2 linked regions of the Maricaulis maris MCS10 genome follow. The protein of the gene in region 1 binds, or shares a complex with, the protein of each later gene. Links are inferred from orthologs where the notes say so. Each region holds a gene or a part of one and is shown on either strand. Other genes may lie near its edges.

What was found. Proteins that work in one complex are often made in the same cells at the same time.
Region 2: the proteins of dapF (region 1) and MMAR10_RS14430 are in contact, whole or in part, in a solved structure (PDB 5YGU), measured with the Escherichia coli proteins. The link is inferred for Maricaulis maris MCS10 from one-to-one orthologs.

What each region holds. Positions count from the first base shown.
Region 1 is NC_008347.1:21,792-25,712, reverse strand. Bases 392-3,165 are described here. They hold dapF (diaminopimelate epimerase), read right to left. Parts: upstream 2,301-3,165; coding sequence 1,482-2,300; downstream 392-1,481. Other genes in these bases: MMAR10_RS00090 (prolyl oligopeptidase family serine peptidase), read left to right, coding at 2,385-3,165; MMAR10_RS00100 (hypothetical protein), read right to left, coding at 392-1,373. In the rest of the region: MMAR10_RS00105 (hypothetical protein), read left to right, coding at 1-14; more of MMAR10_RS00100, read right to left, coding at 51-391; more of MMAR10_RS00090, read left to right, coding at 3,166-3,921. UniProt on the Escherichia coli protein: Involved in the succinylase branch of the L-lysine biosynthesis and in the biosynthesis of the pentapeptide incorporated in the peptidoglycan moiety. Catalyzes the stereoinversion of LL-2,6-diaminopimelate (L,L-DAP) to meso-diaminopimelate (meso-DAP).
Region 2 is NC_008347.1:3,083,633-3,087,775, reverse strand. Bases 322-3,317 are described here. They hold MMAR10_RS14430 (RNA pyrophosphohydrolase), read right to left. Parts: upstream 2,068-3,317; coding sequence 1,576-2,067; downstream 322-1,575. Other genes in these bases: MMAR10_RS16500 (divergent polysaccharide deacetylase family protein), read right to left, coding at 2,079-3,317; MMAR10_RS17355 (helix-turn-helix domain-containing protein), read right to left, coding at 1,083-1,409; MMAR10_RS14440 (F0F1 ATP synthase subunit epsilon), read left to right, coding at 656-1,057; MMAR10_RS14445 (hypothetical protein), read left to right, coding at 322-560. Outside these bases: more of MMAR10_RS14445, read left to right, coding at 1-321; more of MMAR10_RS16500, read right to left, coding at 3,318-3,416; MMAR10_RS14420 (S41 family peptidase), read right to left, coding at 3,569-4,143. UniProt on the Escherichia coli protein: Master regulator of 5'-end-dependent mRNA decay.

The DNA of each region.
Region 1 (3,921 bases):
TCGACGCCGGTTGACGGCGTGTAGATTTGCCATCCGGCAGACCCGTCTGGTCAGCGCAGGTCCAACTCCACGATCGCGGTTGAGGGGCGTGTCTCTTCAGGGACCGACCCATCAGCCGGGAAAAGTGGCCAGGCGGCATTGGCCACCAGCCAAGCCCGACCGTCAGCGAGATCAACCAGGGTCGGCTCGGTATTGTCGCTCATGGCCACATGTCCGCGCAGCAAGACCTCGACATTGGCAACTTCAACGCCCGTCGGATCGAGATCAATAGCCATGACCTGGTGTGGCGCGGCGCCGTTTCTCACAGCAATGATCCGGCCGTCCCGGGTCTGGCGCAATCCGTCAATCCCGATCAGGCTGACATCCGAGGCGCGCACCAGGCTGGCGCTGCCATCGACCAGGTCAACCCGCCAGATCCCCATGGAATAATCGGCGACATACAGTGCTCCGCGGGCCAGTGCCACGCCTTGCAGGCTGACAAAGCGCGGGTCCTCGGCCAAGACCTCCAGTTCGCCGGACACATTGTCGAGCCGATAGACCCGTGGCGCCTGGCTGTCCGAAATGAAGGCGCTGCCATCGCGGACCACGAAATCGGCCATCTGCACAGCACCGTCGATCGTGTAGCGCCGGTACAGCTCGCCCGAAACGAGGTCGAAGGCGAACAGGGCTGTCCCCTCGGCCTCTCCTTCGTCCAGCGGTGTCTGCGGAACTGTGCCCGAGGCCGCCCACAGCATCCGCGTGCGGTCATCCACGAACAGGCCGAAAACCGACCACAGCCCGTCCTCCCGGTCAGCGAAGACAACCGGTTCGTCACGAGCAAAGGGTTCCAGCAGCAGGATTTCGCGCCGGGCGACGGAAGACACGAAGATCCGGTCCGTCTCGATGTCCACGGCCACCCCTTCAATAAGGGCGTCGGGTGCATGGATGCGGGCGACGATTTCACCGCGCCCCGTGGGCGCTCCATTAGCGACCAGCTCTGCCTGGATGGCAGCCAGGCGGTCACTGTCTGCCGCCTCGAGCAAGGCCAGTGTCTCATCGCCGATCTCGAAGACCAGACCTGCCCGGACCATGCCATCCAGCGCCTCAAAACCATCCTCGGCGCGTTCGGCCCGTGTCGCGATTGTCACCAGCGCGCGCAGCACCGCCGGGTGGGCCGGCTTTAGATCAAGTGCGGCCAGCATCAGGCGGCGGGCGCTTTCGGTGTCACCCGCCCGCAGGGAACGTCCGGCTTCGCTGAACAGTTCCAGGGCAATGGTCTGCGGCGTCGGCGCGACGGCATCCTCGTCCTGCCCGCGAGCCGGTTGGGCCAGCAAGCCCATGAATGCCGTGGCAATTGCCAGCGACTGAAGTGTCATCAATGGTTTGAATGCCATGTGCCCAGTTTCCCCCCGAACGCGGCCTGCTTGCGACCGTTTCGGGGATAATATGAGAATTTGCCAAGTCTGGAAGTCACAGCCGCGTGCATCGCGGTTTTGACCGGATCAGATGTCCAGTTCAATCGGTCCTTCATCCTCGACCGGCCCGGTCAGGATGACGTGGTTGTCGCTCTTGCGCCATTCGACCGAAAGATCGCCGCCATCGGCATGGATCATGGCCTGGCGATCGCACAGGCCCCGCCTGTGTGCGGCGACCAGCGCGGCGCAGGCGCCGGTACCGCAGGCGGCCGTGATACCGGCGCCCCGCTCCCAGACGCGCAACCGGATATGGCGGGCGTCCAGGATCTGCGCGAAACCGGCATTGACCCGCTCCGGAAACAGCGGGGCATGCTCGACGACCGGGCCGAGACCGGTGACCGGAAAGTTGGCGATGTCGCGGATGAAGAAGACCGCGTGGGGATTCCCCATCGAAACGGCCCCGGGTGCCTCGATCCGGACGCCATCCTTCTCCACGGCGAAGTCGAGCTGAAGGGTGTCCATCGGGCGGACGAGCGGAATTTCCGTCCAGTCCAGGCGGGGCTCACCCATGTCGACGCTGACTGACATCGGACCGGCATCGCGGGCCAACAGGACACCGCCTGCGGTGTCGAGGCTCAGCGTGTCGGAACCTGTTTCCTGCATCATCGCCCAGGCCGCAGCGCGGGTCCCATTGCCGCAGGCGCCGACCTCGTCGCCGTCGGAATTCCAGATACGCATGAAGGCGTCCGACGTGTCGCTGTCTTCCAGCACCAGAAGCTGGTCGAACGGGTGGGCGCGTGCCATCGCCTTCACCGAATCCGCCGACAGGTTGAACACACCAGCCCGGCCGCGCACATCGGCGAGGATGAACTTGTTGCCGGCACCATTCATCAGACGAGCGATCATCCTGCTGCGATAACGCTCCCGTCCCTTTACGTCCAGCACCGCTCCGGTGTTAATTGCGGCACACACATCAGAGGGAAGAGACTGATGAAATTTTATCAGACGTTTTGGGCGATCTCTGCCAGCGCCGCCATCCTCGCGGCCTGCACACAGCCTGCCAGCAATGAGGGCGACCAATTGGCCGACACGACACCTGAGGCGCCCGCGGAACGCCAGATCGTCGAAATCGATCCCAATAATGATCCGCGGGTCTGGCTGGAAGAGGTCGAGGGCGAGCAGGCCATTGAATGGGTCGAGGGTCAGAACGAGCGCACATTCGCCCGTCTGCAAGGCGATGAGCGCTATCAGGGCCTGTACGATCAGGCGCTGGCCATTGCCCAGTCCGAGGACCGCATTCCCTACGGCTCCTATTCCGGCGGCTATATCTGGAATTTCTGGCAGGACGCCGAACACACGCACGGCCTGTGGCGCCGGACCTCGCTGGAAAGCTATCTGACCGACGCGCCGGAATGGGACGTGGTGCTCGACCTCGATGCCCTGTCCGAAGCTGAAGACCGCAACTGGGTCTGGCGCGGCTCAAATTGTCTGGCGCCGGCCTATGAGCGCTGCATTCTGACACTGTCGGATGGCGGCTCCGACGCGGCGGTCCGCCGGGAGTTTTCCATCACCGACCGAGCCTTTGTCGACGGTGGTTTCGAGACGCCGGAAGCCAAGGGCGGGGTCAGCTGGATCGACGAGAATACGCTGATGGTCGGCCTGGCGACCTCGCCGGAAGACTCCACCAGCTCGGGCTATCCCTCGGTTGCCTACCGCTGGGAACGCGGCACCGATCTCGCCGATGCCACTGAAGTGGTGCGCGGCGACCAGGACGATGTGGGTCTCTTTGCCTTTCGCGCCGAGGACCATGACGGCACCGTCTACATGATGGCGTCCGAAGCCAATACTTTCTACGACACGAGCTGGTGGTACCTGCCGGCCGACGCCGGTCCGGTGCAGCTGCCACTGCCCAGCAAGTCGTCGATCCAGGATCTCTACCAGGGCGAGCTGGTCTTCACGATCGAGGAAAACTGGACACCTGTGGAGGGCGGAGAAACCTTCCCGCAGGGCGCGCTCCTGTCCTTCAACATGGCTGAATTTGCCGCCACCGGTGAGCTGCCGGACGTCCGCACGGTCTTCGTGCCGGGCCCGCGCCAATCGCTGGGTGGCATGGGTTCGACGGCCTCGGCCTTCCTGGTCGCGATCGACGAGAATGTCGTCGGCGGTCTCGAAGCCTTCCACTTTGCCGACGGACAATGGTCGTCGGAGACCGTTCCGGTTCCCGCCAACATGACGATCAGCCTGCGCGGCACTGACAATCATCACGATGTTGCCTTCATGAATGCCGAAGGCTTTTTGACGCCGGACAGCTATTTCATGGTCGATGCGGCCGAGTTGACGGTCGAGGAAATCAAGTCCATCCCGGCCCGCTTTGACGCCGAAGGCCTGGTGGTCGAACAACTCGAAGCCGCCTCTCCGGACGGCACGATGGTGCCCTATTTCGTGGTCCGCCGCGAAGACACGGTTATGGACGGCACAACGCCGACCCTGCTTTACGCCTATGGCGGATTCCAGGTCTCCATCCGCC
Region 2 (4,143 bases), 3.1 Mb from region 1 along the record:
ATGGGCCGAGAACAACCCGCTCGACTGGGTATTGGAATGAAGGCTTCGAGGCCAGCTTCGTGCAGCTTTGCGAGATCTCGACGGACAGGTGTGAGTGGGTCTTCCGAAGTGCCCGCCTGTCGGCCCAACCCGACGCGTTTCATGACCTCGCCGTGCGCACATTCGACGGTCCCGCCATTGCCGAAGACCTGCGCGAGCGCGGGATATCGGCGCAGGACTTGCCACGGCGAGACGCGGTTGCGTTCCCGGGCCTTGTGGCGCTTGAGCCTGGCCTGGAAGGCATGCGCCAAGTACAGGTCGTGTGGGAGCATGACTGTCCGACTGTCGGGGACTGGCGCAACCGGCTTGCCGCCGAGCCTGCATTGCCACTTGGCCCTGTTGCCGGTGCCCAGCCTCTGCGACAAATTCCGCCCTACCCGATTCACGTCCGCCAGATTGTAGAGTTGCCGGTCGACGCATTCAGTGGCGCTGATGTGACCATAAGGATCGAAGGTGTTCGGAACCGGGCGGTCGCCGACCTCTGGCAGGCGGTGACGCGCGGTATTGCGGACTGCCAGTAAAGCCGCAGTCGGGGCGCTGTCGCGGGCTGAAGGAAAGGGGTCCACAAGCCCCGGATTACCTGCTAGACGGACGCGGATTATCGAAGGGTGGACCCATGGCCGACAAACTCCATTTTGATCTTGTCTCTCCGGAGCGTCGCCTGTTCGCCGGCAATGTCGACCAGGTTGTCGTGCCGGGCGAAGAGGGTGATTTCGGCGTGTTGCCGAACCACGCACCGTTCATGTCGGTGATCCGCCCCGGCGCGATCACTGTCATTGATGATGGCAAGGAAACGCGCACCTTCATCCATGGAGGTTTTGCCGAGGTGACCGCCGCCGGCCTGACTATCCTGGCCGAAGAGGCGATTGCTGTTGCCGACATTGATACCGAGAAGCTGGCTCGGGACCTGTCCGACGCACGTGAAGACGTGACTGCGGCGAAGGATGAGGAAGAGCGCGACCAAGCCGCTGCCCTCGTCGCCAAGTATGAAGCCATGCAGGCCGTTGCCGCGCACTAGCGCGAACCGACTGATATTGGGTTGATCAGGGCCGCTCCATCAGGTGCGGCCCTTTTTCATGTCCTGCTCGCCAGGCTGACGGCGTTTGGCCGGTAAAGTCTTTGAAGGCGCAGTTGAAATTCGATCGAGTCTGAAACCCGCAATCCAGCATGAGATCGACAAGAGGTCGGTCTGGCGTTTCGAGCATGAGGCGCTGGGTCTCAGAAACTCGATAGGTCGTCAGCCGGCGGCTGACGGACATCCCCCATTCTTCACTGACCGTTTCGGAACCCTGGCGCTGTGGTCCTCGCCGCCCGGCCTCGCAGGGTATTGGGAAATGCGTGATTGGGAGGCGGCAGGTATCGCACCCCAAGACATCGTCGCGGCCTAATCGTATCAGGGCATGATGCCGACCTTATTATCCTCGGTACGGACCCGCGTATCGCCATCTCGGCGTTCGAGCAGATTGAAACCGTGATTGTGGAGGGGCGGTCGATTGATCGGGCCGGATTGTCAGCGCGGCCGAATGATCTTGCCTATTATTCTTTGCTGAATGGCGCGAAAGCGCGGGCAACTTGCTGATAGACATCCCGTTTCCACGGAATGATAAGGTCAGGAATTTCACTCAACCGACCCCAGCGCCAGGCATCAAATTCGACTTCGGCGTGGGCCTGCAGATCTATGTCTGCTTCACTGCCCTCAAATCGGAAGGCGAACCAGCGTTGTTTCTGGCCAAGATGGCGCTTTTTGTGGAAGCGGGGGTCTTCCCGGACTTCCGGCGGGTAATCATAGGCGAGCCAGCCGTCGATCTCGCCGAGATAACTCACATGTTGGGCCTGGATGCCCGTTTCCTCAGCCAGCTCCCGCAGAGCGGCGTCCTGGACGTCTTCGTCGGCATCAATCCCACCCTGCGGCAATTGCCAGTTCCATGGGCCGGGCGTGCCATCACGCCGGCCCAGCCAGATCTCGCCATCCCGGTTGAACAAGGCAATGCCAACATTGGCGCGATGATGCGGATAAGGGTCTGACATTCCGGTTGTCATCAGTGACCGCTGGCTGCCTGCGCGCCATAGCCGTCATCAGCGCTCCCGGCGTCACTCGGATCGCGTGCCCAGCGATGGTCTGTGGAGGCTGTCTCGTCATGCGGCAGGGCGGAATCCGCCTCGGCCGCCAGGCGGGCTTCGAGGCGGCGACGCGCCATGACGGCTGATGGCGGCGCCAGCTGGTAACCCCGAAGGTCCAGGCTGACAGCCCAATCGCGTATTTGTTCAACAGTGGCCGGATAGGCGAAGCCGGTGCCGAGGGCCGAGCCGTTCTGGATTGCCAGCGCTTCAAGGGCCAGCAGGCGCTCGTCGATAGCGTCGGGTGACAGATCCTCGTCCAGGATCCGATCAGCAACCGCGTATTCGATATCCGTGGCGCCGGCGGCGGCCTCGATGGTCGAACGGCGACCGGCGCCGTCATGCAGGAAGGCGACGCCGCGCCCTTCCAGCGTACCAAAAACCTGGCGCATCGCGTCCTGTGATGCCGAAAAGCGCGCTCCGAGGTAGTTTGTCACACCGAAATATCCGGTCGCCCGGCTCAACACCCAAGCCAGTCTCCGGCTGTTTTCTTCCGCGGTTCCGTCCGCCAGCAAGGTGTGCGGGCCGGGATCATTGTTGGGATAGTCGAACGGTTCCATGGGCGCTTCGATAAGAACCTCATGACCGGCGGCCCGGGCCCGATCAATCCAGACCTGGAGGTCGCGAGCATAGGCCGCGAAGCTCAATGCCACTTCCGGCGGCAGCTCATCGATGGCAGCCTGTGTCACGGTCGAATTGAGACCCATTCCGCCGACCACGACGGCAATCGTTGGTGCCCCGGGGTCGCCATGATAGGGCCGCGCATAGGCTCGCGAGGGGCGGGTGCCGTTCGCTGCTATGACTGGCAGGGGGCCGCCCGGTCCCGGTTCCGTCAGTCCGACGATGGGCGCTTGCGCGAGCGCGTTCGGATTGGTTGCTGCCGCGGCTACACGTGCCTCGGCGTCCGCCGGGTCGGATCCGCTGGTGTCCGCGGCGATTTCCCGACTGGTCGCAGCGGCAGGGGCATGAAAGTCTTCCCGTACGCCTGACAGGCTGACCTCGCCGTCTCCCTCGGGCTCGAGGAAGCGAATGGCGGCGCCATGGTCCCCGGTGTCTCCGCGCATATCACTGGCGACTTGCTCCTCCACTGGAGCCGGCTGTACGCCGCCAATGGCCCGCGGCAATGCGATGTCGCCATTTCCGAACAGCGCGACGCCACCAATCATCAGGCTCAGCATGGCCGCTGCGGCGAGGCCGGCGAACAGGGGGGCGCGCAAGGTCAGAAGCGGTTGAGCGTGGCGAAGAATGGCGGACGACATCGTAACAGCACGGGTCTGGAGTTGCCGGACTGAAGGCCGGATAGCCTTCGGTTAGTCTCCAATGTGCCTGTGTGTGCTGTAAGAAACGGTTAACGGCGGCGGGATCAAACCCGCCGCCATTCCATCCGTAGTCCTCGACCAGGCGGGCCCCGTCAGGGCTGCAGGGACGCCTGCTGGGTTTCCATGGCCGCGTTCAGCAGCTCGACGGCGCGATGCAGCTGATAATCCTCGTCTTCCGCCCAATCCACGGGCGGCTGTTCGACAGCCGCAATGTCGGTGCTTTCGCGTTCATCACCATTCTCGTTGACGAGCGCGCCATCAAGGTCGGCTTCCGAGCCGATCTGCGGTGCCTCGGCCTCGTCGTCGGTGCTGAGCGCCCAGGCGGAAATCTGCTGGTCGGGAATGATTCCGGTTGCCTGAATCGAGCGGCCGGCCGGCGTGTAATAGCGACCGGTAGTCAGACGCAGGGCGCCATCCCGGCCGCCGCGCAAGGGTATGATGGTCTGGATCGAGCCCTTGCCGAAACTCGTCATGCCGACGAGGACAGCCCTTTCCCGGTCCTGCAATGCACCGGCCACGATCTCGGCCGCGCTCGCGGTGCCTTCATTGATCAGGATGATGATCGGCGCATTGTTCAGCCGGTCGCCCGGTCGGGCATTGTAGCGCTGTGTGTCACGCGGGTCCCGGGTGCGGGTGGAGACCACTTCGCCACCATCGAGGAAGACAT